Regions from separate parts of the Stenotrophomonas sp. YJH_SMC_29 genome, predicted to be linked through region 3. Evidence: predicted binding sites of a transcription regulator. Region 3 holds the regulator's gene; each other region holds the start of a gene.
The links. Region 3 encodes FliA, which starts transcription of late flagellar genes. Its sites were predicted from a motif close to TAAAGTTTNNCNNNCNNNGGCCGATAA; they were not measured.

Region 1 (9,781 bases), on a different contig from region 3:
CTGTGGCTGACCCCGGCCGAGCTGCAGGCCGCCGGCGCGCGCCAGCGCAGCCCGTTGGTATGGCAGGTGGTGGCCGATTACCTGGGTGGCCAGCGCCATCCGCTTTCACTGGTCCGGGAGGTCGCATGAGCACTCCGCGCGTGATGGTGGGCGTGTCCGGTGGCGTCGATTCCTCGGTCGCCGCCTGGCGCCTGGTCCAGCAGGGCGAGGCCGTGGCTGGCCTGTTCATGCAGAACTGGGCCGACGACGGCAGCGGTGACTGCCGCGCCGAGGACGACCGCCGCGATGCGGTGGCGGTCTGCGGCCTGCTCGGCATCCCGTTCCACTTCCGCGACTTCTCCAGCGAGTACTGGCAGGGCGTGTTCGAGCACTTCCTGGCCGAGTATGCGGCCGGCCGCACGCCGAACCCGGACGTGCTGTGCAACCGCGAAGTGAAGTTCAAGCATTTCCTGGATGCTGCCCGCGAGCTGGGCGCCGAGCGCATCGCCACCGGCCACTATGCCCGGGTGACCCAGCGCGGCCACCAGTGGCTGCTGCTGCGCGGCGCCGACCGTTCCAAGGACCAGAGCTACTTCCTGCACCAGCTGGGCCAGGAGCAGCTGGCGGCCACCCTGTTCCCGATCGGCGACCTGGAAAAGAGCGACCTGCGCCGGATCGCGCGCGACGTTGGCCTCCCGACCCACGCCAAGAAGGATTCCACCGGCATCTGCTTCATCGGTGAGCGCGATTTCCGCGAGTTCCTTGGACGCTATTTGCCGGCCAAGCCGGGCCAGATCCTCGACCCGGCCGACGGCAGCGTGATTGCCGAGCATCCGGGCGTGTTCTATTTCACGCTGGGCCAGCGCGAGGGCCTCAACATCGGCGGCGTGCGTGGCCGCCCGGCTGCACCGTGGTATGTGGTCGGCAAGGATGTGGCCAGCAACGTGCTGTACGTGGACCAGGACCGCGACAGCCCGTGGATGCTGTCCGGGCGCCTGCGTTCGGAACGCGCGCACTGGATCGCCGGCGCGCCGCCGGCGCGGCGCTTCGAATGTACTGCCCAGACCCGTTACCGCCAGCCCGATGAGCCCTGTACGGTGCAGGTGCTGGATGACGGCAGCGTGCTGGTCACCTTCGCGCGCCCGCAGCGCGCCGTTACCCCCGGTCAATCGTTGGTGCTGTATGACGGTGACGTGTGCCTGGGTGGCGCGGTGATCGCCGCCACCGATGCGCCGCTGGAAGAGCGCCTGCGCACCACCCCCTCCCCTTTTGAGGTAATCGCTGCATGAGTTTCACTGTCGACGACCGCGTCCTGGCCCTGGCCGGCATTGCCCAGGCCCTGCAGCAGGTCCGCCGCATCGCCGATACCGGCCATTCCGACGCCGCCGCCGTACGCACCGCCGTGGACAGCGTGTTCCGCGTGGATGCGTCCTCGCCGCAGGCGGTGTTCGGTGACCGCCATGCATTGAAGGCGGGGCTGCGCCTGCTGCACAACTACTTCCGCAGCCAGGGCCAGGACCCGATCCTGCCCAAGCTGGCCCTGTCGGTGCTGCAGCTGGAGCGCCGCTTCGTGCAGGACGGGGCGACCGTGAACAAGGTCGCCTCCGGCATCGAGCGCGCCCAGCGCCAGGCCGCCGAACTGGGTGACAGCGGTCACCCGGACGTGCTCGCCAGCCTGGGCGGCCTGTACGCCGACACCATCAGCCACCTCAAGCCGCGGGTGATGGTCCAGGGCAACCCGCACTACCTGGGCCAGGCCGGCGTGGTGGCGGAGATCCGCGCCCTGCTGCTGGCCGCGGTGCGCGCGGCGGTGCTCTGGCGGCAGCTGGGTGGCAGCTACTGGGATTTCCTGTTCGGGCGAAAGGCGATGATCGAGGCCGTGGACCGCCTGCTGGCCTGAGGGTGTGGGGTCAGAGCCCTTTTCCATGGAAAAGGGATCCGACCCCGAGGCCGCCAGGGCGCCGTAAAACCGGCGCATTCAGAATGCACTTCGAGGCACATCGACGTTAAAGAGAAAGGGGGTACGGCCGATACATCCTCCGTGCACCTCCCGAGAACGTCCATGTACTCACGCATTTTCATCCGTCTGGCCGCCCCCCTGGCTCTGACCCTGCTGCTCCCCTTCGCCATCGGTTTCGAATGGCCGGCCGCCCTGCGCTGGGCGATCCTGACCACGATGACGCTGAGCTGGCTCGGCTTTGCGTGGTGGACCACCCGCGCCCAGGCACATCGCTCCCCCGAGCACGCCCGTGTCCTGCGCGAACAGGACCAGCTGCTGACCGAGCTGCGCAACTTCGTCGGCAACGAGATCGACGGTTCGCGTGGCGAAGTGGAACGCGCCCGTGACCTGATCCGCCAGGCCGTCTCCAGCCTCGGCGGCAGCTTCGATGCGATGAACCGCAAGTCGCGCCAGCAGAGCCAGGCCCTGTCGCGCATCGTCGACCGCGCCGGTGATGAAGGCAATGCCGGCCTCGACGTCGCCCGTTTCGCCCAGCACGCCAGCCATCGCATGGAACAGCTGGTGGAAGCGCTGGAACAGGTCAGCGGCCAGAGCAGCACCACCGTGCAGCACATCGACCAGATGGCGCAGCACCTGGATGGCATCTTCGCGTTGCTGGAAGACGTCAAGTCGATCGCCGACCAGACCAACCTGCTGGCGCTGAACGCGGCCATCGAAGCGGCGCGTGCCGGTGAAGCCGGTCGTGGCTTTGCCGTGGTCGCCGACGAAGTGCGCAACCTGTCCGAACGCTCGACCACCTTCAACGAGCAGATCCGCAAGCTGGCGCACAGCTCCAAGGACGCCATTGCCAAGGTGCGCGAGACGGTCTCGCACATGGCCTCGCGTGACATGGACCGCTCCCGCGAAGCGCGCCAGGAAGCGGCGGCAATGCTCGACAATGTCGCGCAGATCAATGCCTCGCTCGGCGACGGCATGCGCGAAGTGTCCGAGTGCGCCCGTGCGATCGATGGCAGCGTGGCCGAAGCCGTGCGCGCCCTGCAGTTCGAAGACATCGCCACCCAGGCCCTGGGCGGCGTGCACACCCACCTGGACCGCCTGACCGCCATCAATCGCGAAGCGGTGGCCCTGCAGGAGCTGCTGCACCGCAACGGCGGCGTGTTCGACGAAGAGATTGCCAGCGCCCTGCAGCGCACCGGCAACCGCCTGCGCGAGCTGCGCAGCGAATGGGAACGCCCGCCGCACAAGCCGGTCGCCCAGCAGAGCATGGGCGCCGGCACCGTCGAGCTGTTCTGATCCTGATGTCCGCTGCCCTCGCCGGCAGCCCGCAAGGCCCCGGTTCGCCCGGGGCCTTTGCCTGTGACCCGCCGTTGGATGCATCCTGTACGCGCACCATGACCCTGATCCGCGCCCTGCCCGCCCTCACCGACACCGAGCGCCCGCGCAACGCGAGCGTGCGTGAGCAGTTGCAGCAGCTGGAAGACGTCGCCCGCGAGGAACTGCTCGAACTGCAGCACCTGGCCGATGCGCGCCCCCCCCCCTCCCGAGCCGACGATGAACTGCTGGGACTGGCATGGGACCTGGGGCTGGATGGCGAAGCCCTGAAGTAGATCCGCGTCCTGCGTGATGGCCGTCGCGCATGGCATGATCCACCGGTCCCGTTCATGGAAGACCGATGGCCATCGCCCTGATCGCAGTACTCCTGATCGAAACGGTCCTTCTGATGGCCTGGGTGGCCGGCTATTTCAGCTGGGGCATCACCCTGTTCAACGAACGCATTGCGGCGTCACCGGCCATGCAGGCCCGCCTTTCGCTGGGCAGCCTGGAACGTGACCTGCCACAGGACAAGTGGCTGCGACTGGCTTTCCATGCGCTGCCCGATGGCAGCATGGCGTTCCGCGAGAGCTTCGCGCCGAGCTTCGGCCTGCGCTACTTCCCGGTGATGCGCGGTCGCATCGTACTCAACGCGCGACGGCACGAGGTGCGGGTGACGGGCCTGTGCAGCTGGTTCGTGGCGATCCTGTCGCTGCTGCTGTTGCCGCTGGTGGCGATGCGCCCGATGGTGGCGCCGATGCTGCTGGTACTGCCGCTGTTCCTGGCCAGCTACCTGGTCCAGAAGCGGCGCTACGCGGCCGTCGTCGAGGCCCTGCGCATGCAGTTGAAGGCGGAGTTTCCCAGGTAGGGCCACGCCGTGCGTGGATGGTCGCGCGCCCGCGCATCCGTGCCGACCGACGGCCGGCACCCACCGGAGCCGGGCGCACCAGAGTCAGGCCACACCGGGCCGGCATCTGCCAGCGCAGATCGTCAGCGCACCAGCACCGCTTCGCCGCTGGCGTCGGTGCGCATCGGCGCCGGGCGCTGCTGGCGCAGCCACTGCGCCAGATCGCGCGGGCTGAGCGGGCGCGAGTACAGGTAGCCCTGGATCTCGTCGCAGCCCTGGCGGCGCAGCATGTCTTCTTCCTGGTGGGTTTCCACGCCTTCGGCCACCACCTTCATGCCCAGCGCGTGGCCCAGGTGGACGATGGCCTGGGTGACTTCGGCCGTGCCCGAATCATGCAGCATCCCCTGCACGAAACTGCGGTCGATCTTCAGGCGCCCCACCGGGAAGCGATTGAGGTAATTGAGGTTGGAGAAGCCGGTGCCGAAGTCGTCCACCGCCAGCGGCACGCCGTGCCGCTCCAGCACGTCGAAGCAGTGGCGCAGGATGTCGGTGTCACGGATCAGCGCCGACTCGGTCAGCTCCAGTTCCAGCCGTTGCGGCGGCCAGCCATGGGCATGGCAGATCTCGATCACGCGCTCGGCGAAGCCGCGATCCCGCAGCTGCACCGCCGACACATTGACCGCGATGCGATCAAAGTGCAGTCCGGCACGATCCCACGCGGTTGCCTGGCGGCAGGCCTCGTTCAGCACCCAGTCGCCGATGCGCACGATCTCGCCGCACTTTTCGGCAATGGGAATGAACTCGGCCGGGCTGCAGTAGCCGATGCCGGGTCGGTGCCAGCGCAACAGTGCCTCGATCGCCGGTGGCTCGCCGTGGTGGGCGTGCAGCAGCGGCTGGTAGGCCAGGCTGAACTCGTCGCGCTCGATCGCCCCATGCAGGGCATGCTCGACGTCCAGCCGACGCTGGATGCGGGCCAGCGCGTCCTGGCTGTAGTACTGGTAGGTATTGCGCCCGGCTTCCTTGGCCGCATACATCGCGGCGTCGGCCGCGCGCAGCAGTGAATCGAAATCGGTCTGCGCATCGCCCAGCATCGCGATGCCGACACTGGCGCCGACCTTCAACGTGGTCTCGCCACGGCGCAGCGGCTCGGCCAACGAGGCGATCAGCTTGCGCGCCACGTGACCGGCATCCTCCGGCTCGGCCAGGTCACGCAGCACCACGATGAATTCGTCGCCACTGAAGCGGCCGAACAGGTCGTTGTTGCGCAGGTTCTGGTGCAGCCGGGTGGCGGCGGCCTTCAGCAGCGCATCGCCGGTGGCGTGGCCGAAGCTGTCGTTGATGGTCTTGAAGCCGTCCAGGTCGATGAACAGCATCGCCAGCGAGGTACCGCGATCGCGCGCTTCCTCGATGGCCTCGGCAGTCTGCTCGCCGAGCAGCACGCGATTGGGCAGGCCGGTCAGCAGATCGTAGTGGGCCAGCAGTTCGATGCGCTCGTTGGCTTCACGCTCGCGGGTGATGTCACGGAACAGGACGACGAACCGCGGCGGCAGGCCGTCACGACGGTCCAGTTCGATCAGCACCTGCACCCAGACGCGCAGGCCGGACTGGCGGTAGAAGCACAGGTCCAGCTGCTCGGGCAGGCCGCCGTTGGCGATACGGGCGAGCGCCGCCTCGAACGCGCTGCGCGAGTCCTCGGTGTACAGCGCCAGCGCCTGGTCGAGGGTGATCGGTTCCTTGCGCAGGCCATGGATGCGGTAGCACTCCTCGGTCCATTGCATGCTGCGGGTCTGCACTTCGATCTCGCAGCCGCCGATGCGGCCCAGCGCGGAAACCCGGTTCAGCAGTTCGGTGCGCCAGCGGATCAACGCATCGGTCTGGTGCTGTTCGGTGATGTTCTGTACCTGGCCAAGCAGTCGCTTGGGTTGCCCATCCATGTCCAGCAGCGGCTGCATCCACAGCCGCAGGTGCTGCGAAGGCTCATGGCCGCGGGTCAGCTCCAGCTCGAGGTTGGCAGCCCGGCCATCGCGCCACAACCGCCGCCATGCCGCGCGCAGCGCGCCGCGGGAGCGTGGATGCAGCTGCTTCAGCCAGCGCCGCTGGCCCGGAACGGCGCCCTGCTCCAGGGCCAGCAGCGAACGCAGTTCCGGCGACCACCAGAAATGCCCGCTGTTGGGATCAAACGACCAGCTGCCCATGCTGGCGATGCGCTGGGCCTCGCTCAGGTGCAGCTGCTGTTCCTGCAGCAGCGATTCGAGCTGCTTCTGCTGCTCGATATCGGTATGCGTGCCGACCATGCGCAGGGGCTGGCCATCGGCGGTGCGGGCGACCACCCGGCCGCGATCGAGCACCCAACGCCACTGGCCGTCGGCCTGGCGGAAACGGAACTGTGCGCTGTACTGCTCGCTGTGCCCGCGCAGGTGCTCGTCGAGCGCGGCACGCACCTGCACGATGTCCTCGCCGTGCACGCGTGCCAGCATGCCGGTCGCAGCATCCTCGCCGAGCGCGGGCGTGCGTGTGACGCGGTCACCGGGAATGTCCCAGTCCCACAGGCTGTGGCCGGCACTGTCCAGCGCCAGCTCCCAGCGCCCGCCCCCGTCCACCGGCACCGGCTCGGGGATGCTCAGGGTGAAGGCCAGCAGGTTGCCGGCGCCGTCGTGCACCGCACGCAGGTGGCCGTCGTAGTGCCCGCGCGGGCCGCCCGGCAGCGTGCAGGCGACGATGCCGCCATCGGCGGCCATCAGGCGCAGATCTTCCAGCATCGGCGCATAGGCCGCCACGGTGGCCGGCAGGCCATGCTCGCGCGCGGCCGGATTGGCCGCCAGCGGGCGCCCGGCACGGTCGACGATGACCAGCGCCGACGCAAGCGGGTGCTGCAGCAGGCTGGCGATGATCCCTTGGTCCACGCGATCTTGCTCCGGATGACACGCCCGTCAGCGGGGCACGCAGTGGTTAACGGCGCCTGCGGCGGATAATTGAGTGGTCACGGCACGCTGCGGGGTAAGATGACCGGCGCCCCTGTCACCCGCCCCGCCCATGCCCGCAGACCCCACCGGCAACGCCCCTGTTCCCGACCCGCGGATGGCGCAGGCGCTGAGCCGTGACCGCCGGCGGGTGGTGCTGAGTTACCTGGTGATGGCGCTGGCCTGGATGATCTCCACCGACAGCGTGGTCCAGGCATTGGTGCCCGATCCGCAGCGGGCGGCGCTGTGGCAGGGCCTGAAGGGTTCGTTCTTCGCCCTGGCCAGCGCAGGCCTGCTGTATCTGCTGCTGCGGCCGCTGGCCGAACACGTGCTGCACACCCATGCCCGCCAGCAGGCCTCGGAGCTGCGCCTGCGCCAGATGTTCGAGGGCAACCCCGGCCCGATCCTGGTCTATGACCTGGACACGCTGGCGATCCTCGATGCCAATCCCGCCGCCTGCAGCGCGTTCGGCTGGGACCGTGACGAACTGCTGGAGCAGACCATCGATGCGCTGTGGCCACCGGGCCAGGACCAGGCGCTGCAGACCAAGCTGGAGGCGATCCGCGAGGCGCCCGAGGCGTTGTGCATCCTGCGCGCGCAGTTGCAGCTGCGCGATGGCTCGCTGCGGCACATGGAACTGCGCTCCAACGCCATCAGCTACGACGGCCACAACGCCCGCCTGCTGATCGCCATCGACCGCACTGCCGAGGACCTGGCCCAGCTGCGTCGCGACCAGGCGCTGGCACGGGTGGAGGAAGCCCACGAACTGGCCCGCATCGGCGCCTGGGAACTGGACCCGTCCACCGGGCTGGGACGCTATTCCAACCAGGTCTATCGCCTGCTCGGCCGGCGCCCGCCCGAGGCCCGGCGCTGGCACCGCTTCGACGAGCTGCTGGTCCCGGCCGACCCGGCCACCGCCACCCAGACCGAACAGCTGCTGGCCGAGCTGTGCTGCGGCGAGCCGGTGCAGGTGGACGTGCTGCTGCCGCTGCTGTCGATGGACGGGCGCGCGCTGATGGTGCACCTGCGCGCGGCCAGTGGCATCGATGAAGCCGGTCGCAGCCGCGTGCTGGGCACGCTGCAGGACGTGACCGAGCGCGAGCAGTCGCGGCGCCTGCTGCGCGAGCGCGAGGAGCAGTTCCGCGAGCTGGTGCGGGTGCTGCCCGACGGCGTGGTGATCCTGTCCGACGAACATGTGCTGTACGCCAATGCCTGGGCCGCCGGCCTGTTCGGCTATGGCAGCCATACCCTGCTGGGCGAGCCGTTGTCGGCACTGGTTGCTGCCGCAGACCTGCCGCGGGTGCGCAGCCAGCTGCGCGCCGGCCAGCCCCACCTGGGGCCGGGCCACAGCAGCGTGGTGGCGATGCAGCGTGCCGACGGCCGCAGCTTCCACGCCGGCCTGGCGGTGGGCGAAGTGCGCTACGGCGGCCGCGACTGCAAGCTGCTGATCGTGCGCGACCTGAGCGATTCCGAACGCACGCGCAGCGCGCTGGAAACCAGCAACCGCGAACTGCAGGCGATGGCCGGGCGACTGTTCTCGCTGCAGGAGGACGAGCGGCGCGCGATCTCGCGCGACCTGCACGATGACATCGGCCAGGCCATCACCGCGATCAAGCTGTCCGCGCACGCGGCGCAGGACGAGGATGATCCGCAGCGTCGCGGCGAGGATCTGGCGCAGATCGTCAGCCTAGCCGACACCACTGTGGCCAAGCTGCGCGACATCTCGACCCTGCTCCGTCCACCGCAACTGGATGCACTGGGCCTGGAGGCGGCGCTGAGCTGGCAGGCGCGGGTGCTGTTCCGCTCTTCGCCGGTGGAGCTGCTGGCCGAGATCGAACCGCTGCCGCATCGCCCGGACAACAGCATCGAACAGGCCTGCTTCCGCATTGCCCAGGAAAGCCTGACCAACGCGCTGCGCCATGCGCGCGCCAGCCAGGTCCTGCTGCAGCTGCGCGATGTCGGCCAGCGCGGCCTGCACCTGCAGATCCGCGACGATGGCGAGGGCTTCGATCCGGATGGCCCGCGCGGCCTCGGCCTGATCGTGATGCGCGAGCGCGCGCAGAGCGTCGGCGGCCACGTGCGGATCGAGTCCGCGCATGGCGAAGGCACCCTGGTCGACGTCCATCTTCCCTACCAGGCGGCCTGCATGGCCGCCGTCGATTCACCGGAATACTGAGCCTATGTGGAATTCCAACCTGCCCCCGGTCAGCATCGATGATGCTCCCGACCGCCTTGGCGCCGGCAACCCCGAGCTGCAGGCGATGGTTGCCGAGGCGGCCTCCGGCGGCATCGCGCTGATGCTGATGCACGTGGACATCGACCACTTCGCATCGGTCAACGAGAACATGAGTGCCGAAGTGGGCGACCAGGCGCTGGTGCTGGTGGCCCAGCGCCTGCAGTCCTACCTGCGCGGACGCGGCAAGCTGTGGCGGCATGGCAGCGACGAGTTCCTGATCGCGGTGCCACGCACCGACGACGTGCCGCTGCCGGAGGATTTCGCCGAGGAGATCCGCCAGCAGATGGAACTGCCGCTGTCGGTGCTGCCGTACACGCTGTTCATGACCGGCAAGCTGGGCGTGAGTCTGTGCCCGGAACATGCCAGCAGTGCCTCGCGCCTGCTCGACCATGCCGAGGATGCGCTGTACCAGGCCGCCCGCGAAGGCGGCAATGCCGTGCGCATCCATGCGGTGGATACCCCGCCGAGCGCGCACAGCGAGAGCATCA
Region 2 (9,781 bases), on a different contig from region 3:
GCGGTTGGGCGGTGACGAATTCGCGGTCATCCTGTCCGGTTGCACGCCGCGGCGTGCGGCGCGCATCGGCGGCGAGCTGCTGCAGACCCTGGCCGCGCTGTCCATTCCCTGGGACCAGCACCGGTTGCGGGTCGGAGCCAGCATCGGCATTGCGCCCCTGGCGGGCGGGATGAGCGTGGACCAGGCGGTCGCTGCGGCCGATGCCCAGTGCTACCGGGCCAAGGCGATGGGGCGCAACAACGTGCAGGTGCAGGGCGAGTTGTCCGAACGTCCGGGTGACGATCCCGACGCCGCCGAGGACTGATCTCAGCCTGTGAGAGGACGCGCGCGAATACTGCGCGCATCTCCACTCACACAGGTGACCCCATGAATGCCTGGAACCCGGCTGCGGTACGCATGTTCATCCCGGCCCTGATCGGCTGGTGCCTGGCGCTGGCCGCTTGCCTGCGTACCGAACAGCTGCACGGCGACCTGCACGCACAGGCGTTGCTGCCCGTGTTGCAGCGGGGAGCGTTCGCGCTGCTGCTGCTCAGTCTGGCCTGCACGTTTGCGGCCTGCCTGTTGCTGTGGCGGCATGGCCGCCGTGATCGTGGGCGTATCGCTTCCGGCACGATGCCAGCGCGGCATCCATCAGCACGCGCCGGCATGGGGCGCGCCGGAAGGCAGTGATCTGCGGCAGCGGCCGCTGGAGATGCCCGCTGGCGCAGTGGATGTCCGGGGCGGCGCGGCCCGGCCATGCGCCGGCACCCCGGCCGTCAGCGCAATACGGCGTCCGTACTGACCAGCTGCACATCATGCATCTGGTTGAGGTAGGCCTCGTAGTAGCCCTTGTGCGAGGCACCGACAATGGTGAGCATGCGGGTGCCCGGATGCTGGCCGAGGACGTCGCGCATGTTGGCGACCATGCGCAGGTTGCGTGTTTCCCAATAGCCCAGGTAATTGCGCCCGAAGGCCTCGGGTGACGGCTCGCCCAGGGCCGCGCCGAAGTCGCTGTGGTAGACGGTCATCGCCGTGTCCGCAGCGTTGTAGTTGCGGTAGAGCGCAAGCAGGCCGTCGGGCTTGGACAGGTGGGCGTGCAGCGCTTCGTCGGCGACGAACCGCGCCGTGGTCGCCGGGTTGTCCCAGGCCGCCTGGAGCGCCGCGCCATAGGCCTTCTCCCGGTCCTTCGGGACAGGCGTGTCGGCGGTGTGGTCATCCACCGACCACAGCCGTTCCAGGCCCAGGCGTGCCGCGAGGACGCCGGCGATCATGCCGGCCTCGTCGCGCCTGGCCAAGCGCCTGTCGAGGAACTGCACCAGCTCCGGCGTCAGGCTGTCTGCGGCGCGACGTTCATCGCTGGGCAGGCGCAGCCATTGCACCACGGCCGAACCGTTCTCGCCTGCGGCGAGGAACACGGCCGCGAGGCGGCGGCGCTGGGCCGGTGTCGGGGTTTTCGGCCAATCCGCGAGCAGGCGCTCCATCTCGGCATTGGCGCTGGGAACGTCCAGGCCGGTCGCGGCGTGGGCCGGTGCCGGGTCGATGCAGTAGGTCTCGACACTGTCAGCGTAGCGCGCGGGGTTGCGTCGCATGAAGTCGCATTGCATGCCGGACAAGTTCTCCACCGCGATGGCCGTCGGTTGCCATGCCTGAAGGCGCGCCAGCAGCGGCTCCAGCAGCGGCTCGAGATGCTCCCGCGTGAAGGTCTTGGGCAGGCCGGAGAGATGCGGGCTGCCCAGCACCATCACCTGGTTCGGGGGGCCGGGCGGTGGTCCTTTCAGCAGGTCCGGCTGGAAGGACGGGCGATAGGTGCCGTCGGCGGCAAGCGTGCCGGCGCTGCACAGGCCCAGGATCAGGAGGCTGGCCAAGCGTGGGAACATGCGATCTCCGTGTCAGGTGACGTCCTGCAGTCCGCTGCATGCTGGCCATTCCCCGTGGGCCGGGAATCTCCCGTTGGTCATGTAAACCTTCCTTGCTTGAACGGCATCCCCGCTTTCCGCGTGCGTGAGCGGAATGTGATGAAGATCGCGATTGTCTATCGCATCCCTGCCGTTGCATCTGAAGTTGCGACGGACGTCGCGTAATCCGGCTAAAGCCAACGATCACGTCGCCGATACTCCCTCTGGATCCCGCTCCCGTCGCCCGCTGCAGGACCCCAGGCTGCCCCTGACGGGTGGCCCGCGCTGTGTGTTCCGCCGCTCCCGGATGCAGGCCGCGCCCGCAGCAGGCGTGCTTGCCAGCCGCTCGCGGGGTGCCTGCAGGCACCTGTAGTCCCAAGCAACTGAAGTTGCCGCCGGGCATCCCGCCCGTCGGGTCGCAACCGCTTACCGGACACCGAGGATCAGACAATGCTCATTCCAGGCTTCACGGCAGGCGCGCAGGCGCCGGCCGAGCTGCATACCCGCTGGTCGCCGTGGCGTGCCCTGCTGGGCGCGCTGGCCCCCCATCCCCGCGCCGGCGTCGATGCGGCGGCCGATGCCCGTTCCGAACTCGAGGCGCAGGTCGCGGCGCTGCACCGGGTCCAGGCGGTCATCGAGTTCGCCCTCGATGGCACCATCCTGCAGGCCAACGACAACTTCCTGCAGGCGATGGGCTACCGGCTGGAGGAGATCCAGGGCAGGCATCATTCCCTGTTCGTCGACCCGGAGCACGCGCGCAGCGCCGAGTACCGCGACTTCTGGGCGCGGCTGGGCCGCGGCGAATATGACGCGGGCCAGTACCGGCGTTTCGGCAAGGGCCAGCGCGAGATCTGGATCCAGGCCTCGTACAACCCGGTGCTGGACCGGCAGGGGCGCCCGTACAAGGTGGTCAAGTTCGCCACCGACATCACGGCGCAGAAGCTGCAGGCGGCCGACTCGGCCGGGCAGCTGGCGGCGATCGACAAGTCGCAGGCAGTGATTGAATTCAGCATGGATGGGCACATCCTGTCGGCCAACGACAACTTCCTGGCCGCCACCGGTTACCGCCTGGACGAGGTGCGCGGGCAGCACCACGCGCTGTTCATCGAGCCCGACCATCGCGACAGTGCCGAGTATCGCCAGTTCTGGGAAAAGCTCGGCCGTGGCGAATACGATGCCGGCCAATACCGGCGGCTCGGCAAGGGCGGGCGCGAGGTCTGGATCCAGGCGTCCTACAACCCGATCCTGGACCTCAACGGAAAGCCGTTCAAGGTGGTCAAGTACGCCACCGACATCACCGCGCAGGTGCATGAGAACCAGGCCATGCAGCGCGCCGTGGCGCAGACCCGTGAGGTGGTGGCGGCTGCCAAGCAGGGCGACCTGACCCGGCGCGTGGCCACCGCCGACAAGAACGGCCCGATCGCCGAGTTGTGCGAAGGCGTGAATGCGCTGGTCGAGGCGATGGGCGCGATCATCGGCCAGATCAAATTCGCCGCCGACACCATTGCCGTCGGCGCCACCGAGATCGCGCAGGGCAACGGCGACCTGTCACAGCGCACCGAGCAGCAGGCCGCGTCACTGGAGGAGACCGCAGTGTCGATGAAGGGCCTGGCCGAGACCGTCCAGCGCACTGCGACCAACGCGCGCCAGGCCAGCCAGCTGGCCGGTGGCGCCGCCGATGTCGCCGCGCGAGGCGGCAGCGTTGTGCACGAGGTGGTCGAGACCATGGCGGTGATCAACGCGTCCTCGCGGCGCATCGTCGACATCATCGGCGTGATCGACGGTATCGCCTTCCAGACCAACATCCTTGCGTTGAACGCGGCGGTGGAAGCCGCGCGGGCAGGGGAACACGGCCGTGGCTTCGCCGTGGTCGCCACTGAGATTCGCGAACTGTCGCAGCGCTCGGCCAGCGCGGCCAAGGAGATCAAGCAGCTGATCGATGCGTCGGTGGCCAACGTCGGCGCCGGTACCGCTCAGGTCGAAAGCGCTGGACGCACCATGGACGAGATCGTCACCAACGTGCGCCGGGTCAGCGAGCTGATGTCCGAGATCAGCACGGCCGCGCAGCAGCAGAGCGACGACATCCAGCAGATGAACCAGGCCGTCGATCTGATCGACCAGGGCACCCAGCAGAACGCCGCGCTGGTCGAGGAAGCCTCGGCGGCGGCGCGCAGCATGGAAGAGCAGTCGGCACAGCTGCTGCAGACCGTGGCCAGCTTCCGCGTCCATGGCGTTGCCGGCCAGCCGCATGCGGCGGTGCTGCGCGCGGTCTAGGCGCGGCGGTCGACCTGTTGTTCCCCGGCCTCGACGGCCGGGGCGGCGTGCACGCAGTTGCGGCCGGCATGCTTGGCCCGGTACAGGGCCTGGTCCGCGCGCTCGACCAGGCTGCGCGGGTCACCCTGGTCATGCGCGGCCTGCCAGGCCACGCCGATGCTGATGGTGACCCGGGCCTCGGCGGCGGGCAGGGCAGCGGCTTCCACGGCGGCGCGCAGGCGCTCGGCCAGGCCAAGGGCGTGGTCCAGGCCGTGCGTGGGCAGCGCCGCGATGAACTCCTCGCCGCCGTAGCGGGCCAGCAGGTCATCACCGCGTTGCAGGCAGGCATCGAGGATGGCCGCGACCGCCTGCAGGCGGCGGTCGCCCACCGGGTGGCCGTACGTATCGTTGAGCCGCTTGAAGTGGTCGATGTCGATCATCAGCACCGCCAGTCCCATGCCATGGCGGCGCGCACGGCCATGTGCGCTGCCGAGCGATTCATCGAAGCTGCGGCGGTTGCCCAGTCCAGTCAGCGGATCGCGGCGGGCCAGCAACGCCAGTTCGTCGCGCTCGCGCTGGATCTGGACCTGGGTCAGCACGCTGCGCAGGGCATAGCCGAGCATCGCGCCGATGAAACCCACGGTGGCCAGCGTCGGCTGCAGGCGTGCAACCAGCAGCGCCACCATCATCAACAGCAACGGCAGCATCAGTGGCCCGGCGGCGTCGACAATGCGCCGCAGGTTGCGGGGTATGCCGGGCGCCGGTCGGCGTCGTGTGCTGCCAGCCATCACCGCCAGCGATACGAACAGTGCGCTGATCAGCAGGTCCCCCCAGCCACCGTCGGGCACCTGCGGCTGCCAGGTGGTGATGTAGAGCGCCAGCAGGAAGTAGCCCAGCGCGTAGATCGACAGCGCGCGGAAGAAGTCGCGACGATCGGCATCGTCCTCGGCCAGGAAGCGGATCAGCGCGAAGCAGAACACCAGGCTGTTCTGCACGCTGCTCATCGTCTGCAGGCAGTGTGTCCACAACGCGCTGTTCAATGGCGCCATCGCGCGTGCATGCACGAAGTACAGCAACCACAGCAGCGTGATGATCAACAGGTCCACCGCACGGATCCAGCGGTTGCCGCCACCCGGGCTGGCAGCGACGTAGGTCAGTGGAATCCGGTAGAACACGTACAGGATCAGCGACGAAGCGGTCATCTGCGCAGGGGTGAGGCCGGCCACGTTGCGATACAGCAGGGCCAGCAGGGCGAGCGCGAACAGGCTGACGGCAGCGCCCAGCGTCCGCCATTTGCACGCCGCCCGGCGGCTGCCCCGAGCCCGCCGCACGCAGGCCAGCGCGGCCAGCAGCGGCGCGGTGATCAGCATCAGGTACGAGCCCACCGGGTCCTGCGGGCCGATCAGGGCAATGACGAGCGCATGCGCGACCATGAAAAACAGTGCCGCACGCAACGTCATGCATTCCCCCGCCCCCAGATCCAGCTGGGATCACGATAGGCAGAAGTACGTGAGGCTGGCAAGAAAAGTGTGCGCTACGTCTATCTACAACCTTGTCGAAGGTCGCAGTTGTGTGGCATCGGGGGGCGCAACGCTGTCCGCGTGGGCTGCCTGCGTGCCCGGCACCCGGCCCTGCCAAGGCGGATCGAGATCATGGACGGGTTCACCGCGGCGATGCGGCAGGTCGATTCCAGGGGCAGGGCGCGCAGCCGCGCGGGCAGGGCAGCGGCGAGCGTGGGTGGGTGGGGCTGGCGTTGGCATCCTCGTCGCTGCCGGGCGTCCCGGCCCGCAACATGCAAAAGGCCAGGTCGGGGACCTGGCCTTTGATGCAGTGGTGCCGGTGAAAGGACTCGAACCTTCATGGGGTCACCCCCGGCTGATTTTGAGTCAGCTGCGTATACCATTCCGCCACACCGGCAGGCAGCGTGCGAGTGTAACCGAGGTGGGCGGGAGATGCCTAGGGGGAAGGCCTATCAGGCCGGTTCCTGTCGGTATCGGCCCCTTGGTGGCTATACTCCCTGTGCAATTGCCACCAGGAGCGGTAGCCGATGACAGTGTTGCAGGACCTGAGGGTGCTGGTGGTCGAGAACGACGAGATGAGCGCGGCCCTCCTGCAGATGCAGCTGGTGCATGCCGGTGCGACCGTGGTCGGGCTCGCAGCGAGTGTGTCCGAAGCCCTGCGGCTGCTGGAACAGAGTGCCCCGGACGTGGCCCTGCTGGACTACCGGCTGGCCCGCAACGAAACCAGCGAGCCTGTCGCCGCGGCGCTTTCGGCGCGTGGCATTCCCTTCGTGCTGGCCACCGGGATGCTGGCCGAGCAGCTGCCAGCGCCGATGTTGGCCGGCCTGCTGCTGGTCAAGCCGTACCTGTCGGCCGATCTGTCACGTGCACTGGCGCGTGCAGTGGGCCGCACCAGCGTCAAGGCCTGAGCCCCCACTGCTGGCCGCCAGGGCGTGGCACTCAACCCGCTTCCTCGTACACGTAGCGGATCTCCTCGCGGTCATCCAGGATGCGGTACTGGCGCGCGAGGTCTTCCGGGTCGGGATTGAGCCAGGCGTCCAGGTGTTCCCTGCGGATCGGTACCACGCCACGGTCATGCCCGGCAGCGGCGACATCGCTGGGAGGAGCGTCGGTGATCGTAGCAAATGACAGCAGGTGGCCTTCCGGCCCCTCCCACTCCGCCCAGAGGCAGGCCAGCAGCAGGTCGCGGGGCGGATCGGGACGGAATTCGAGTACCACGTCCTGTTCCTTCTCGCCGGCCTCCAGGCTGCGGCCCGCCATCGCGTGGCGCGGCACGTGCTCGTAGAACGCCTGCACCACGACCACCCCGTGGCGCAGTCCGAACGCACCGCGCCAGTAGCCTTCCAGGCTGTCACGCCTCGCGTTGTAGGTTCCGGGGTATAGCACGTCGTTGCGTGCCGGCTTGTCCGGGAGCCGGCATTGGTAGCGCATCGGGCGGATCACGCGCTGGCCGTGCTCGCTGACCATCACCGGCGCGTAGGTGCCGGGGAAAATGCGGTTGTCGCGCGGCAGCAGCTGTACCCGATGCAGGTCTTCCAGCCGGGCTTGCGCGCGCTCGATGCGGTTGCCGGCCACGTGCAGGTCGTTGCGCGCCTTCTGGGTGGGACGGGTGGCCAGGGCAGCATGGGCGATGTCGCGCCGCTCGCGCTGGCGGGCCAGTTCGGCCTCCAGTGCCTGTTGCTCCTGCGCGTGCCATTGCTGGATCTTCGCCACGATGTCACGGCCCTGTTCGGTACGTGCCCCGGCGAACCCGTCATCCATCGCCTTCGGGGTCTTGGGCCGTTTCTTGCCCGGATCGTGCGCGTACAGTTCGGCGAACTCTTCCAGCGACAGGATGGCGCCGAACTCGCGCACCAGCTTGGCGTAGTCGGCGCGGATCAGGGCGGAATAGCACATGGGGACTCTGCGGGCGAGGGTCGCAGCGGTTGCGACGTGGATGCGGCAGGATAGCCCGACCCACAGGAGATACCGCATGAACGATTCCGTCACCTGCCTGTTCCGCGACGCGGTGCCCACGGTCGAGGACTACTGCCGGTTGCGTGTGCTTGCAGGCCTCAGTGCCAAGAGCCGGGAAGCGGCAACGCGCGCGCTGCCCAACACGCTGTTCGGCGTGTGCGCGTACCAAGGGTCCGAGCTGGTGGCGATGGGGCGCATCGTGGGAGATGGCGGCTGCCATCTGCAGGTCTGCGACATCGCGGTGCTGCCGCGGTTGCAGGGGCAGGGACTGGGCAAGGAGGTGATGCGGCGCCTGGATGGCTGGATGCAGGCCAACCTGCCGCCATCGGCGTATGTCAGCCTGCTGGCCGACGGCGAGGCACATCGGTTGTATGCACAGTTCGGGTTTGCGCCGACGGCACCGGCGTCGATCGGGATGTACCGGCGGTTCTGAGCCATGAGCGGGGTGAAGCCATCCACGCATGGCGTGGATAGGGCCTTCCCAGGAATCACAGGCAAAGAAAAACCCCGACCAGGGTCGGGGTTTTCAAGAATTGGCGTCCCCACGGGGATTCGAACCCCGGTCGCCACCGTGAAAGGGTGATGTCCTAGGCCTCTAGACGATGGGGACGCACGAAAACTTCAAGTTGTAGATGCTTCGACGGCCTAATGTCGAAGTGGTGGAGCCAAGCGGGATCGAACCGCTGACCTCCTGCATGCCATGCAGGCGCTCTCCCAGCTGAGCTATGGCCCCAGTGAAACTCCGGATGATCTGCCGGGAGCAGAGTCCGCTTTGAAACTGGCGTCCCCACGGGGATTCGAACCCCGGTCGCCACCGTGAAAGGGTGATGTCCTAGGCCTCTAGACGATGGGGACGCACGAAAAACTTCATGTTGTAGAACCTTCGACGGCCTAATGTCGAAAGTGGTGGAGCCAAGCGGGATCGAACCGCTGACCTCCTGCATGCCATGCAGGCGCTCTCCCAGCTGAGCTATGGCCCCGTGTTACCGAGCCGCCTATCATACCTGCGTGTTCACATTTGTGGAAGTTTTTTTTGAACTTTTTTCGTTCCGGCTCAACCACGGCCACGAGGGCAGGGGAACCGCAACGCCACAACCTGAATGCCGGTAGGCGGTGAACAAAAAAGACCCGGTTATCGGCCGGGTCCTCGTTGTTCGTGATGAGTGGCGTCCCCACGGGGATTCGAACCCCGGTCGCCACCGTGAAAGGGTGATGTCCTAGGCCTCTAGACGATGGGGACGCAATTCTCATCAATGTTCTTTAGCGACCTTTCGACGGCCTAATGCCGAAAGATTGGTGGAGCCAAGCGGGATCGAACCGCTGACCTCCTGCATGCCATGCAGGCGCTCTCCCAGCTGAGCTATGGCCCCACGTCGCTGAGGAGCGAAATAATAGCCTTGCCCCAGGGGGTTGGCAAGCATTTGTTGCACTTTTCTTCACGCGCGGGACGTGGTGGTGGAGGGCCGTCTGCGCTCACGGGGTGTCGTCGCTCAGCGCCGCCAGGATCGGGCATTCATCCAGCGTGCCATGCCCGGGGCAGGCGGCGACCAGCTGCGAGAGCGCAGTGTGCATGCGCTGCAGTTCGGCCATGCGGTGCGCGATGTCCTGCAGCCGGGCCTGTGCCGTGTCGCGCACGCCGCCCATGTCGTGCGGGTGGCCGTCGCTGAGCGCCAGCAGGTCGGCGATTTCTTCCAGGGTGAATCCCAGCGTCTTGGCGCGGCGGATGAAGCGCAGCCTGCGCAGGTCCTGCTCGGTGAAGATGCGGTAGCCCCCGGCCGAGCGGGCCGCCGTGGGCAGCAACTGCTGGCGCTCGTAGTAGCGCACCGTATCGATCGGAACGCCGGCCTGGCGTGCCAGTTGACCAATGTTCATGGCGGATTCCTGCGGATGCTGCCGGTCATTCTGAAGCCTTGAGTCTGGTCCAGGGTCAACGCTGCCGACGCTGGCGGCGCATTCAGCGCACTTTGCAACTTTCTTCATAGCCCCGCCGTTGCGGCACTTCCTACCCTGCGCCTGAACCGGCCGCTGGATGGCCTGCAACGAACCGAGGAGATGGTCTGTGGAAGGATTCAGAAACGAAGGATTCGTCGAGGTCGCGGTGGTCGAGTATCCCGGAGGCGACCCGTCGGCCGCGTCCGTGTTGACTGAAATGGCACATGTTGCCAACCGGCTTGCGCA
Region 3 (9,781 bases):
GTGATCGTCTCGGCGATCGTGGCGCTGGGCCACGCGCTGGACATGGACATCGTCGCCGAGGGCGTGGAGACCGCTGCGCAGCGCGCCTACCTGGAGCGCCTGGGCTGCGACTTCCTGCAGGGCTACCTGCTCGGCCGCCCGGTCGACGCGGCGCGCTTCATGCAGCTGCACGACCTGCCGCGGCCGCGGGTGGAACTGGCGCAGAGCCCACCGCCGCAATACCCGCCCGGCTGACACCGGGCCACGCACGCCCGCCATCACGGAACGATTCCTGCGGCACTCTCCTGTAGAGCCGAGCTCATGCCCGGCTGTGCTTCGCGCCTGGCCCCAACCGTAGCCGAGCGTGGGCTCGGCTCTACAGAACGGGCTGTCGGTAGATCCACGCCATGCGTGGAACGGTTCTTGCACGCACTCCGGCAACCCCTGCCGCAGTGCCCGTGATGTCCGAGAACGAATCCGCCGGCGAAAAGACCGAACAACCCACCGAAAAACGCCTGCGCGATGCCCGTGAACAGGGCAACCTGCCGCGCTCGCGCGAACTCGGCACCGCCGCCGTGTTCGGCGCCGGCGTGCTGGCGGTGATGGCCATGAGCGGCTCGATCGGCCGCGGCGCCAGTGCCTGGATGAAGCACGCGCTCAGCCCGGAACAGAGCCTGCGGCAGAACCCGAAGGAACTGTTCGGCCACTTCGGCGACCTGCTGCTGCAGTTCATGCTGGTGATCGCACCGCTGGTGCTGGTCTGCCTGCTGGCCAGCTTCGTCGCCCCGCTGGTGATGGGCGGCCTGCGCTGGTCGCAGAAGGCCTTGCTGCCCGACATCAACCGCATGAACCCGATGAGCGGGCTCAAGCGCCTGTATGGCCCGGAGGCCATTGCCGAGTTCACCAAATCGCTGCTGCGCGTGGCCTTCGTCGGCGTCGCCGCCGGGCTGGTGGTCTGGACCGGCTTCGACACCCTGCGCGGGCTGATCCACCACCCGCTGGAGACGGCCATCACCGACGGCCTCGGCTTCACCCTGCGCCTGCTGCTGGCCACCGCCGGCGCGATGCTGGTGCTGGCCGCCATCGATGCGCCGTACCAGCGCTGGAACTGGATGCGCAAGCTGAAGATGACCCGTGAAGAGCTGCGCCGGGAAATGAAGGAGAGCGAGGGCAGCCCCGAGGTGAAGGGCCGCATCCGCCAGCTGCAGCAGCAGATGGCCAACCGCCGGATGATGGAAGCGGTACCCACCGCCGACGTGGTGGTGGTCAACCCCACCCACTACGCGGTGGCCCTGAAGTACGAGGGCGGCGCCATGAACGCCCCCACCGTGGTCGCCCTGGGCGTGGACGAGACCGCCCTGCGCATCCGTGAAGTGGCCGACGGCAACAAGGTCGCGATCGTCTCTGCCCCGCCTTTGGCACGCGCCTTGTATCGGGAAGGCCAACTCGGAAAGGAAATCCCCGTGAGACTGTATTCGGCCGTCGCCCAGGTCCTGTCCTACGTCTACCAGCTGCGCGCCTGGCGCACTGGCCCGATGCCGGACGCCCCGCACATCCAGGTGGATGAATTCGGTAAGGGAGGCCGCCCGTGAGCGCCCAGCCCTCCGCCGGCTTCAACACCCGCCGCGCCCTGGAAATGATCCGCCAGGGCCTTGGCGCGCCGCTGATCGTGCTGGCCCTGCTGGCCATGGTCGTGGTGCCGCTGGCCGCGCCGGTGCTCGATGCGCTGTTCACCTTCAACATCGCCATCTCGCTGATGGTGCTGCTGGCGGTGGTCTACGTGAAGCGCCCGCTGGACTTCACCATCTTCCCGATCGTGCTGCTGATCACCACCATGCTGCGGCTGGCACTGAACGTGGCCTCCACCCGCGTGATCCTGCTGAACGGCCAGAACGGCCACGATGCCGCGGGCAAGGTCATCGCCGCCTTCGGTGAATTCGTGATCGGCGGCAACTACGCGGTCGGCATCGTGGTGTTCGCGATCCTGACCATCATCAACTTCGTGGTGATCACCAAGGGCGCCGGCCGTGTCTCGGAAGTGACCGCGCGCTTCATCCTGGACGCGATGCCCGGCAAGCAGATGGCGATCGACGCCGACCTCAACGCCGGTTTGCTGACGCGTGAAGAAGCCAAGCTGCGCCGCGAGGAAGTGCGCGAGGAAGCCGACTTCTACGGTGCGATGGACGGCGCCAGCAAATTCATCCGCGGCGACGCCATCGCCGGCATCCTGATCCTGTTCATCAACATGCTCGGTGGCCTGGCGGTGGGCGTGCTGCAGCATGGCATGCCGTTCGGCGAGGCCGCTGCGACCTACACCCTGCTGTCGATCGGTGACGGCCTGGTGGCGCAGCTGCCGGCCCTGCTGGTCTCCAGCGCGGTGGCGATGCTGGTCACCCGCGCCTCGCGCTCGCAGGACATGGCCCAGGCCATGACCGGACAGGTGTTCGGCCAGTACCGCGCGCTGGCGATCACCGCCGGCATCATCGGCCTGGTCGGCCTGGTACCGGGCATGCCCAACGTCGCTTTCCTGACGCTGGCCTCGATCCTCGGCTTCATCGCCTGGAAGCTGTATCGCAAGACCAAGGCACCGGCCGCCGACGCGACAGGCAGTGGCACCGATGCCGCCGCGCTCACTGCGCTCGGGCGCCCGGCCGCTGCGGCCCCCACTGCCGAGCTGAGCTGGGACGAACTGCGACCGGTCGATCCGCTGGGCCTGGAGGTCGGCTACCGGCTGATTCCGCTGGTGGACAGCAACCAGGGCGGCGAACTGATGGCGCGCATCAAGGGGGTGCGCCGCAAGCTCACCCAGGATGTCGGCTTCCTGATTCCATCGGTGCACATCCGCGACAACCTGGAACTGCCCGCCAACGGCTACCGGGTGCTGGTGCACGGCGTGCCGGTGGCCACCGCCGAAATCCACCCGGACCGCGAGCTGGCACTGGACCCGGGCAGCGCGCTGGGCACCCTGGAGGGCATCGCCGGCAAGGACCCCGCGTTCGGCCTGGATGCCACCTGGATCCAGCCGCACCAGCGCGCCCAGGCCGAAACGCTGGGCTACACCGTGGTCGATCCGGCCACGGTGGTCGCCACGCACCTCTCGCACCTGATCCGCGAGCACGCGCCGGAACTGCTCGGCCACGAGGAAGTGCAGCACCTGCTGGCCAACCTGGCCAAGAGCGCACCCAAGCTCGTCGAAGATCTGACGCCCAAGGCGCTGCCGCTGTCGGCGGTGGTGCGCGTGCTGCAGAACCTGCTGGTCGAGCGCATTCCGATCCGCCAGCTGCGCAAGATCGCCGAAGCGCTGGTCGAACACGCGCCCAGCAGCCAGGACCCGGCCGTGCTGACCGCTGCCGTGCGCACCGCACTGGGCCGCTTCATCGTGCAGGAGATCGCCGGAATGTCGGCGGAGCTGCCGGTGTTCACCCTCAACCCGCAATTGGAACGTGTCTTGCAGGAGTCCACGCAGGGCAACGGCGCCGCGCTGGAACCCGGACTCGCTGAGCGACTGCACCAGAGCCTGGCCGAATGTGTCAGCAAGCAGGAAGCCCGCAACGAGCCCGCGGTCGTGCTGGTACCCGGCCCGGTGCGCGCCGCGCTGGCCCGCCTGGTCCGCCACAGCGTTCCGTCGCTGTCGGTCCTGGCCTACAGCGAGGTGCCGGAAGACAAGCGCCTGAAGCTGGTCGGAACGATCAGCTGACGCCGGGCTCCGACGCGCCAGAAAACAGACACCACTTTCGAACCAACGCAACAGACCGATACCAAGGGGAACCCGCACCGTGCAGACCACCGATCACCCGAGTTCCCCGACCGCCACCCCGCCGTCTTCGCCTCGTGACCACAGCATGAAAATCAAACGATTCGTCGCCGCCGACATGCGTTCGGCCATGAACCTGGTGCGCAAGGAACACGGTCCTGACGCCGTGATCCTGTCCAACCGCCGGATCGAGGAAGGCATCGAGATCGTCGCCGCCGCCAACTATGACGAGAGCGCCGTGCAGCGTGCACTGGAAGCCTCGCGCCGTGACGTCGCACCGCCGCCGGCAGCCAAGCCGCGCACCGCCGCCGACGCGGTGATCGCCGCCGTCACCCGCCGCCGCAGCGCCACCCCGGCGCCGGAACCGGTCGCCGCCACCACCTCGGCGGTGGCCGCCCTTGCCCGCGCCGCCGTCGGCGCCACCGGCCGCACGCTGGACAGCGCCGACGAGATCGTGCCGACCCGTGGCAGCACCGGCTTTGCCGCCACCCTGGCGCGTGCCACCGTCAACGAACCGGCACTGCCGGAGCAGATCTTCGCGCCGTTCGCCGAAGCCATCGTCGCACCGGCCGCGGCTGTGCCGGCCAACCGCGCCCGCTTCCCGATCGATCCGCCGCACGAGGCGCATCACGAAAGCGTGGCGCCGGCGCTGCAGCCGCCGCCGCTGCCGACCGCTGCCGTCGCCGACGGGCAGCCGGCCAACGCCGCCACCGAACCGGCATTGGCCGATGCCATCGTCGAAGCCGCGCCGGCGCCCACCCTGGCCCCGGGCCCGGTGCTGACGGTGGTCGCCCAGGACGACGCCGAGATCCGCCAGCTGCGCCAGGAAGTGGCCGGCATGCGCCAGGTGATCGAGCGCGAGATGAACCGCTTCACCGACGAGCGCCTGCGCGGCTGCCCGGTGCGCGCCACCGCGCTGGACCTGATGGACGAGTACGGCTTCGACGCCGGCCTGGCCCGCGACGTGGCCATGCAGATTCCGCTGGAAACCGAAGCCCACCGCGGCCGCGGCCTGATGCTGGGGCTGATCTCGCGCAAGCTGCCGATCGCCCCGGTCGACCCGCTGGAAGAAGGCGGCGTGATCGCCCTTGTGGGCCCGACCGGCGCCGGCAAGACCACCACCATCGCCAAGCTGGCCTCGCGCTTCGCCGAGAAGCATGCGCCGCGTGACGTGGCCCTGGTCACCACCGACACCACCCGCATCGGCGCCCGCGAGCAGCTGTATGGCTACGGCCGCCAGCTCGGTATCGCGGTGCACGAGGCCAACAGCGGCACCGACCTGGACCAGCTGCTGGAACGCCTGAAGGACTACAAGCTGGTGCTGATCGACACCGCCGGCCTGGGCCCGCGCGACCGCGCGCTGGCCGCCCAGCTGCAGTGGCTGCGCGCCGCGCGCCAGGTCCGCACCCTGCTGGTGCTGCCGGCCAACACCAGCTTCGGCGACATGGACGAGGTGGTCCGCCGCTTCGGCGCCGCCAACCTGCAGGGCCTGGTGCTGAGCAAGCTGGACGAGACCGGCCGCTTCGGCAACGCCCTGTCGGTGGCCGTGGACCACGCCCTGCCGATCACCTGGGTGACCGATGGGCAGGACGTTCCGGAGGACCTGCACCGGGCCAGTGCAGCCAATCTTGTACTTCGCCTTGAAGATTTGCGCCGAGCGGCCGATATGCCCTGCAACCCGGAGTTGAACCATGCCGTCGCGTGAGTACGCCAAGCTGACCAAGACCTTCCCGCTGTCGGCCACCCGCAGCGAGCCGCTCGGCCCTGTGCGCACCATTGCCGTGACCGGCGGCAAGGGTGGCGTGGGCAAGACCAACGTGTCGGCCAACCTGGCCGTGGCGCTGGCCGGCATGGGCAAGCGCACGCTGCTGCTGGACGCCGACCTCGGCCTGGCCAACATCGACGTGATCCTGGGCTTGAACCCCACCTTTACGCTGGCCGACCTGGTCGCCGGCCGCTGCTCGCTGGACGACGTCATCGTCGAAGGCCCGAACGGGGTGCTGGTGGTGCCGGCCGCGTCCGGCCGCCGGCACATGGCCGAGCTGGCCCCCGCCGAGCACGTCGGCCTGGTCAATGTGTTCTCCGAACTGGAACGCGAGCTGGACATCATGGTGGTGGACACCGCCGCCGGCATCACCGACGGCGTGCTGACCTTCTGCCAGGCCGCGCAGGACACCGTGGTGGTGGTCTGTGACGAGCCGGCGTCCATCACCGACGCCTACGCGCTGATCAAGGTGCTGTCGCGCGAACGGGGCGTGGACCGCGTCCAGGTGGTGGCCAACATGGTCCGCGACCCCAACGAGGGCCGCGTGCTGTACGAAAAGCTGACCCGCGTCTGCGAGAAGTTCCTGGCCGACGTCTCGCTGAACTACCTGGGCTGCGTGCCGCAGGATGACTGGCTGCGCCTGTCGGTGCAGCGCCAGCAGCCGGTGGTGAAGGCCTATCCGTCCAGCCCGTCGGCGCTGGCGATCACCGAGATCGCACGCCGTACCGCGCGCTGGCAGGCGCCGACCGAACCGCGCGGTGGCGTCGAGTTCTTCCTCGAACGCATCCTCAAGCAGCGTGGGGTGGCAGCATGAAAGGCGCAGCCCAGTACAGGGAAGTCCAGCGCTCGGCGGCCAACGATGTCATCGCCCAGCATTCGGACCTGGTGCGGCGCATCGCCCACCATCTGGCCGCGCGCCTGCCCGCCAGCGTCGAGGTGGACGACCTGATCCAGGCCGGCATGATGGGCCTGATCGAAGCCTCGCGCAGTTACGACGCCGACCAGGGCGCTTCGTTCGAAACCTACGCCTCGATCCGCATCCGCGGCTCGATGATCGACGAGATCCGCCGTGGCGACTGGGTGCCGCGCTCGGTGCACCGGCGCGCACGCGATGCGGCCGCCACCATCCGCCGCCTGGAACAGAGCAGCGGTCGCGCCGCCAGCGCCACCGAAGTCGCCGCCGCGATGGAGATGCCGCTGCCCGAGTACCTGCGCCTGATGGAAGACGCCGCGCGCGGCCAGGTGCTGAGCCTGGAATCGCGCATCGAAGACCAGGGCGAGCTGGACACCGTCGCCCAGGGCGGCCCGACCCCGCAACAGGTGCTGGAGCGTGGCGAGTTCGGTCGCGAGCTGGGCAAGGCCATCGGCCACCTGCCCGAGCGCGAACAGCTGGTGCTCTCGCTCTACTACGAGCAGGAACTGAACCTGAAGGAGATCGGCGCGGTGCTCGGCGTGAGCGAATCGCGGGTCTGCCAGATCCACGGCCAGGCCGTGCTGCGCCTGCGTGGACGGCTGAAGATTTTCGAGGCGGCGGACGCCGGCCTGGAAGAGTGAACATGCCCGAGGCGGCTGCCCCCGGCCGCCCGGAATGAACAACAAAGGAACTCTGCTTTGAACAAGAACATGCGCATCCTGATCGTCGACGACTTCTCGACCATGCGTCGGATCGTCAAGAACCTGCTGGGCGATCTTGGCTTCACCAACACCGCCGAAGCCGAGGACGGGCATGCCGCGCTGTCGCTGCTGCAGAGCCAGCCGTTCGATTTCGTGGTCACCGACTGGAACATGCCGGTGATGACCGGCATCGAACTGCTCAAGGCGATCCGCGCCGACGCCAAGCTGAAGACCCTGCCGGTGCTGATGGTCACCGCCGAAGCCAAGCGCGAGCAGATCATCGAAGCAGCCCAGAACGGCGTGAACGGCTACATCATCAAGCCGTTCACCGCGCAGACGCTGGAAGAAAAGCTCGGCAAGATCTTCGAACGCCTGGCGGCCAGCGCCTGATGGATACCACGGTCGACAGAAACGCCCTCGCCCTGCGCCTGCAGGAAGCCCTGGACGCGCTGGAGTCCGGCGATGAAGCCGCCTGGCGTCAACGCATCGACGGGCTGGTCGCGCTGCGCACGCAGCCGATGATGAGCGGCCTCTCGCGGCTGGCCCGCGAGCTCGGGCAGGCCCTGGGCGAATTGCCGACCGTGCCCAGCGAGGCCGGTGAACTGGACGATGCCTGCGCACGCCTGGACCATGTGGTGGCGATGACCGAACAGGCTACCCACCGCACCTTGGACCTGGCCGAGGAATGCCGCAGCCTGACCGAGCAGCTGCGCGCCGAAGGCCTGCAGCCGGGCCAGGACGCACAGCTCGAGCGCATCCGCCACAACCTGACCGAGATCGCCCTGACCCAGAGCTACCAGGACCTGACCGGGCAGATCATCCGTCGCGTGGTCGGCATCGTCCGCCGCGTGCACGAAGGCTTCGGCGCGCTCGGCCTGCCGCCGGAACAGCATCGCACCGACCCGGAACTGGCCGGGCCGGCACTGAAGGGACTGGACCGCCACGCGGTCTCGCAGAACGACGCCGACGACCTGTTGTCGGATCTGGGGCTGTAAGCATGAGCGCGGTATCCGACGACATCACTGCCGATTTCATCATCGAGGCACAGGAAATCCTGGATCGCCTCGGCGAACAGCTGGTGTCGCTGGAGCAGGCACCGCAGGACGGCGAACAGCTGAACGCGGTGTTCCGCGGCTATCACACGCTCAAGGGCGGCGCCGGCTTCCTTGGCGTCACCGCGATGGTCGAGCTGTGCCACGCTGCTGAGGAAGCGCTGGGCGCCGCGCGCGCCGGCCAGGCCGTATTGCAGGCGCACCACTTCGACGCCGCGCAGCAATCGCTGGACTACCTGCAGTCGATGCTGGACGCCGTGTCGTCCGGCACCGAACCGGGCTATGCACCGCCGGACCTGATCGCCCAGTTCGATGTGCACGGTGGCACCGCGGCGGCGCCTGTCGCCGCCGCTCCGGCAGCCGGTAGCAGTGACCTGATCACCGACGACGAATTCGAAGCCCTGCTTGACCAGCTGCACGGCGGCAACGCCCCGACCGCGGTCGCACCGGCCAAGAAGGCCGACGACGGGCTGATCAGCGAAGACGAATTCGAAGCCCTGCTCGACCAGCTGCACGGTGGCGCCGCACCCGGCGCCAAGCCTGCCGCTGCGCCGGCGCCGGCGCCGCTCGCTGCCCCACGCCCGGCGGCCGCACCGGCGCCGGCGCCCAAGCCGGCCGCCAAGCCGCTGGCCGAGGCGGAACATACCGTGCGCGTGGACACCAAGCGCCTGGATGCGATCGTCAATCTGATCGGCGAACTGGTGCTGTCGCGCAACCGGCTCAAGACCCTGCGTGCCCGCCTGCGCGACGAGGAGCTGGACCGCGCCGTGTCCACCCTGGACATCGCCACCGCGCGCCTGCAGTCGGCGGTGATGCGCACCCGCATGCAGCCAGTGGGCAAGGTGTTCTCGCGCTTCCCCAAGGTCGCCCGCGATGTCGCCCGCTCGCTGAAGAAGGAAGTGGACCTGGAGTTGATCGGCGCCGAGACCGAACTCGACCGCAACCTGGTCGAGGCCCTGGCCGACCCGCTGGTGCACTTGGTCCGCAATGCCATCGACCATGGCGTGGAAATGCCCGACCTGCGCGAAGCACAGGGCAAGCCGCGGATGGGCCACGTGCGGCTGTCCGCGCAGCAGGAAGGTGACTACGTCAGCATCGAGGTGCAGGACGATGGCGCCGGCATTGATCCGGAAAAGCTGCGTGCGAAGGCGCGCGAGAAGGGCCTGATCGATCCCGAGGCCGCCGCCCGCCTGAGCAGCGAGGAGTGCCTGCACCTGGTGTTCCTGCCGGGCTTTTCGACCAAGCAGCAGGTCACGGACATCTCCGGCCGTGGCGTCGGCATGGACGTGGTGCAGTCGCGCATCCGCGAACTCAGCGGGCAGATCCAGATCCAGTCGGAACTGGGCCGTGGCAGCCGCTTCCTGATCCGCGTGCCGCTCACCCTGGCGATCCTGCCGACGCTGCTGGTGCAGGCCGGCGAAGACGTCTATGCGTTGCCGCTGGCCCGCGTGATGGAAGTGCTGCACGCGCCTGGCACGTCGCTGGGATGGTTCGATGGCCGCGCCGTGCTCGACCGCCGTTCGCACACCCTGCCGCTGGTCGATCTCCGCCAGTGGCTGGATGTGACGCCCGCCACGTCGACCCTGCTGACCATCGTCGTGCTGCAGGCCGGTGAAG

Region 1: AC5P9I_RS18895 (methyl-accepting chemotaxis protein) is a predicted target of FliA. The motif match lies at 1,987-2,013, and genes of this name have one in related genera.
Region 2: AC5P9I_RS17510 (methyl-accepting chemotaxis protein) is a predicted target of FliA. The motif match lies at 2,067-2,093, and genes of this name have one in related genera.

What each region holds. Positions count from the first base shown of each region.
Region 1 is NZ_JCAFUK010000021.1:56,587-66,367, forward strand. It holds gene AC5P9I_RS18880 (NUDIX hydrolase) at 1-129, shown strand, start outside; gene mnmA (tRNA 2-thiouridine(34) synthase MnmA) at 126-1,268, shown strand; gene hflD (high frequency lysogenization protein HflD) at 1,265-1,879, shown strand; gene AC5P9I_RS18895 (methyl-accepting chemotaxis protein) at 2,042-3,232, shown strand; gene AC5P9I_RS18900 (hypothetical protein) at 3,331-3,546, shown strand; gene AC5P9I_RS18905 (hypothetical protein) at 3,612-4,118, shown strand; gene AC5P9I_RS18910 (bifunctional diguanylate cyclase/phosphodiesterase) at 4,241-7,000, opposite strand; gene AC5P9I_RS18915 (sensor histidine kinase) at 7,131-9,233, shown strand; gene AC5P9I_RS18920 (EAL domain-containing protein) at 9,238-9,781, shown strand, end outside.
Region 2 is NZ_JCAFUK010000018.1:66,805-76,585, reverse strand. It holds gene AC5P9I_RS17525 (PAS domain S-box protein) at 1-304, shown strand, start outside; gene AC5P9I_RS17520 (hypothetical protein) at 367-669, shown strand; gene AC5P9I_RS17515 (DUF5694 domain-containing protein) at 756-1,856, opposite strand; gene AC5P9I_RS17510 (methyl-accepting chemotaxis protein) at 2,325-4,148, shown strand; gene AC5P9I_RS17505 (GGDEF domain-containing protein) at 4,145-5,587, opposite strand; tRNA gene AC5P9I_RS17500 (tRNA-Leu) at 5,959-6,044, opposite strand; gene AC5P9I_RS17495 (response regulator) at 6,175-6,555, shown strand; gene AC5P9I_RS17490 (SOS response-associated peptidase family protein) at 6,587-7,543, opposite strand; gene AC5P9I_RS17485 (GNAT family N-acetyltransferase) at 7,620-8,036, shown strand; tRNA gene AC5P9I_RS17480 (tRNA-Glu) at 8,138-8,213, opposite strand; tRNA gene AC5P9I_RS17475 (tRNA-Ala) at 8,261-8,336, opposite strand; tRNA gene AC5P9I_RS17470 (tRNA-Glu) at 8,383-8,458, opposite strand; tRNA gene AC5P9I_RS17465 (tRNA-Ala) at 8,508-8,583, opposite strand; tRNA gene AC5P9I_RS17460 (tRNA-Glu) at 8,768-8,843, opposite strand; tRNA gene AC5P9I_RS17455 (tRNA-Ala) at 8,898-8,973, opposite strand; gene AC5P9I_RS17450 (heavy metal-responsive transcriptional regulator) at 9,077-9,475, opposite strand; gene AC5P9I_RS17445 (GlxA family transcriptional regulator) at 9,663-9,781, shown strand, end outside.
Region 3 is NZ_JCAFUK010000027.1:26,464-36,244, forward strand. It holds gene AC5P9I_RS20545 (putative bifunctional diguanylate cyclase/phosphodiesterase) at 1-234, shown strand, start outside; gene flhB (flagellar biosynthesis protein FlhB) at 441-1,571, shown strand; gene flhA (flagellar biosynthesis protein FlhA) at 1,616-3,676, shown strand; gene flhF (flagellar biosynthesis GTPase FlhF) at 3,822-5,438, shown strand; gene AC5P9I_RS20565 (MinD/ParA family ATP-binding protein) at 5,425-6,312, shown strand; gene AC5P9I_RS20570 (RNA polymerase sigma factor FliA) at 6,309-7,052, shown strand; gene cheY (chemotaxis response regulator CheY) at 7,110-7,502, shown strand; gene AC5P9I_RS20580 (protein phosphatase CheZ) at 7,502-8,107, shown strand; gene AC5P9I_RS20585 (chemotaxis protein CheA) at 8,110-9,781, shown strand, end outside.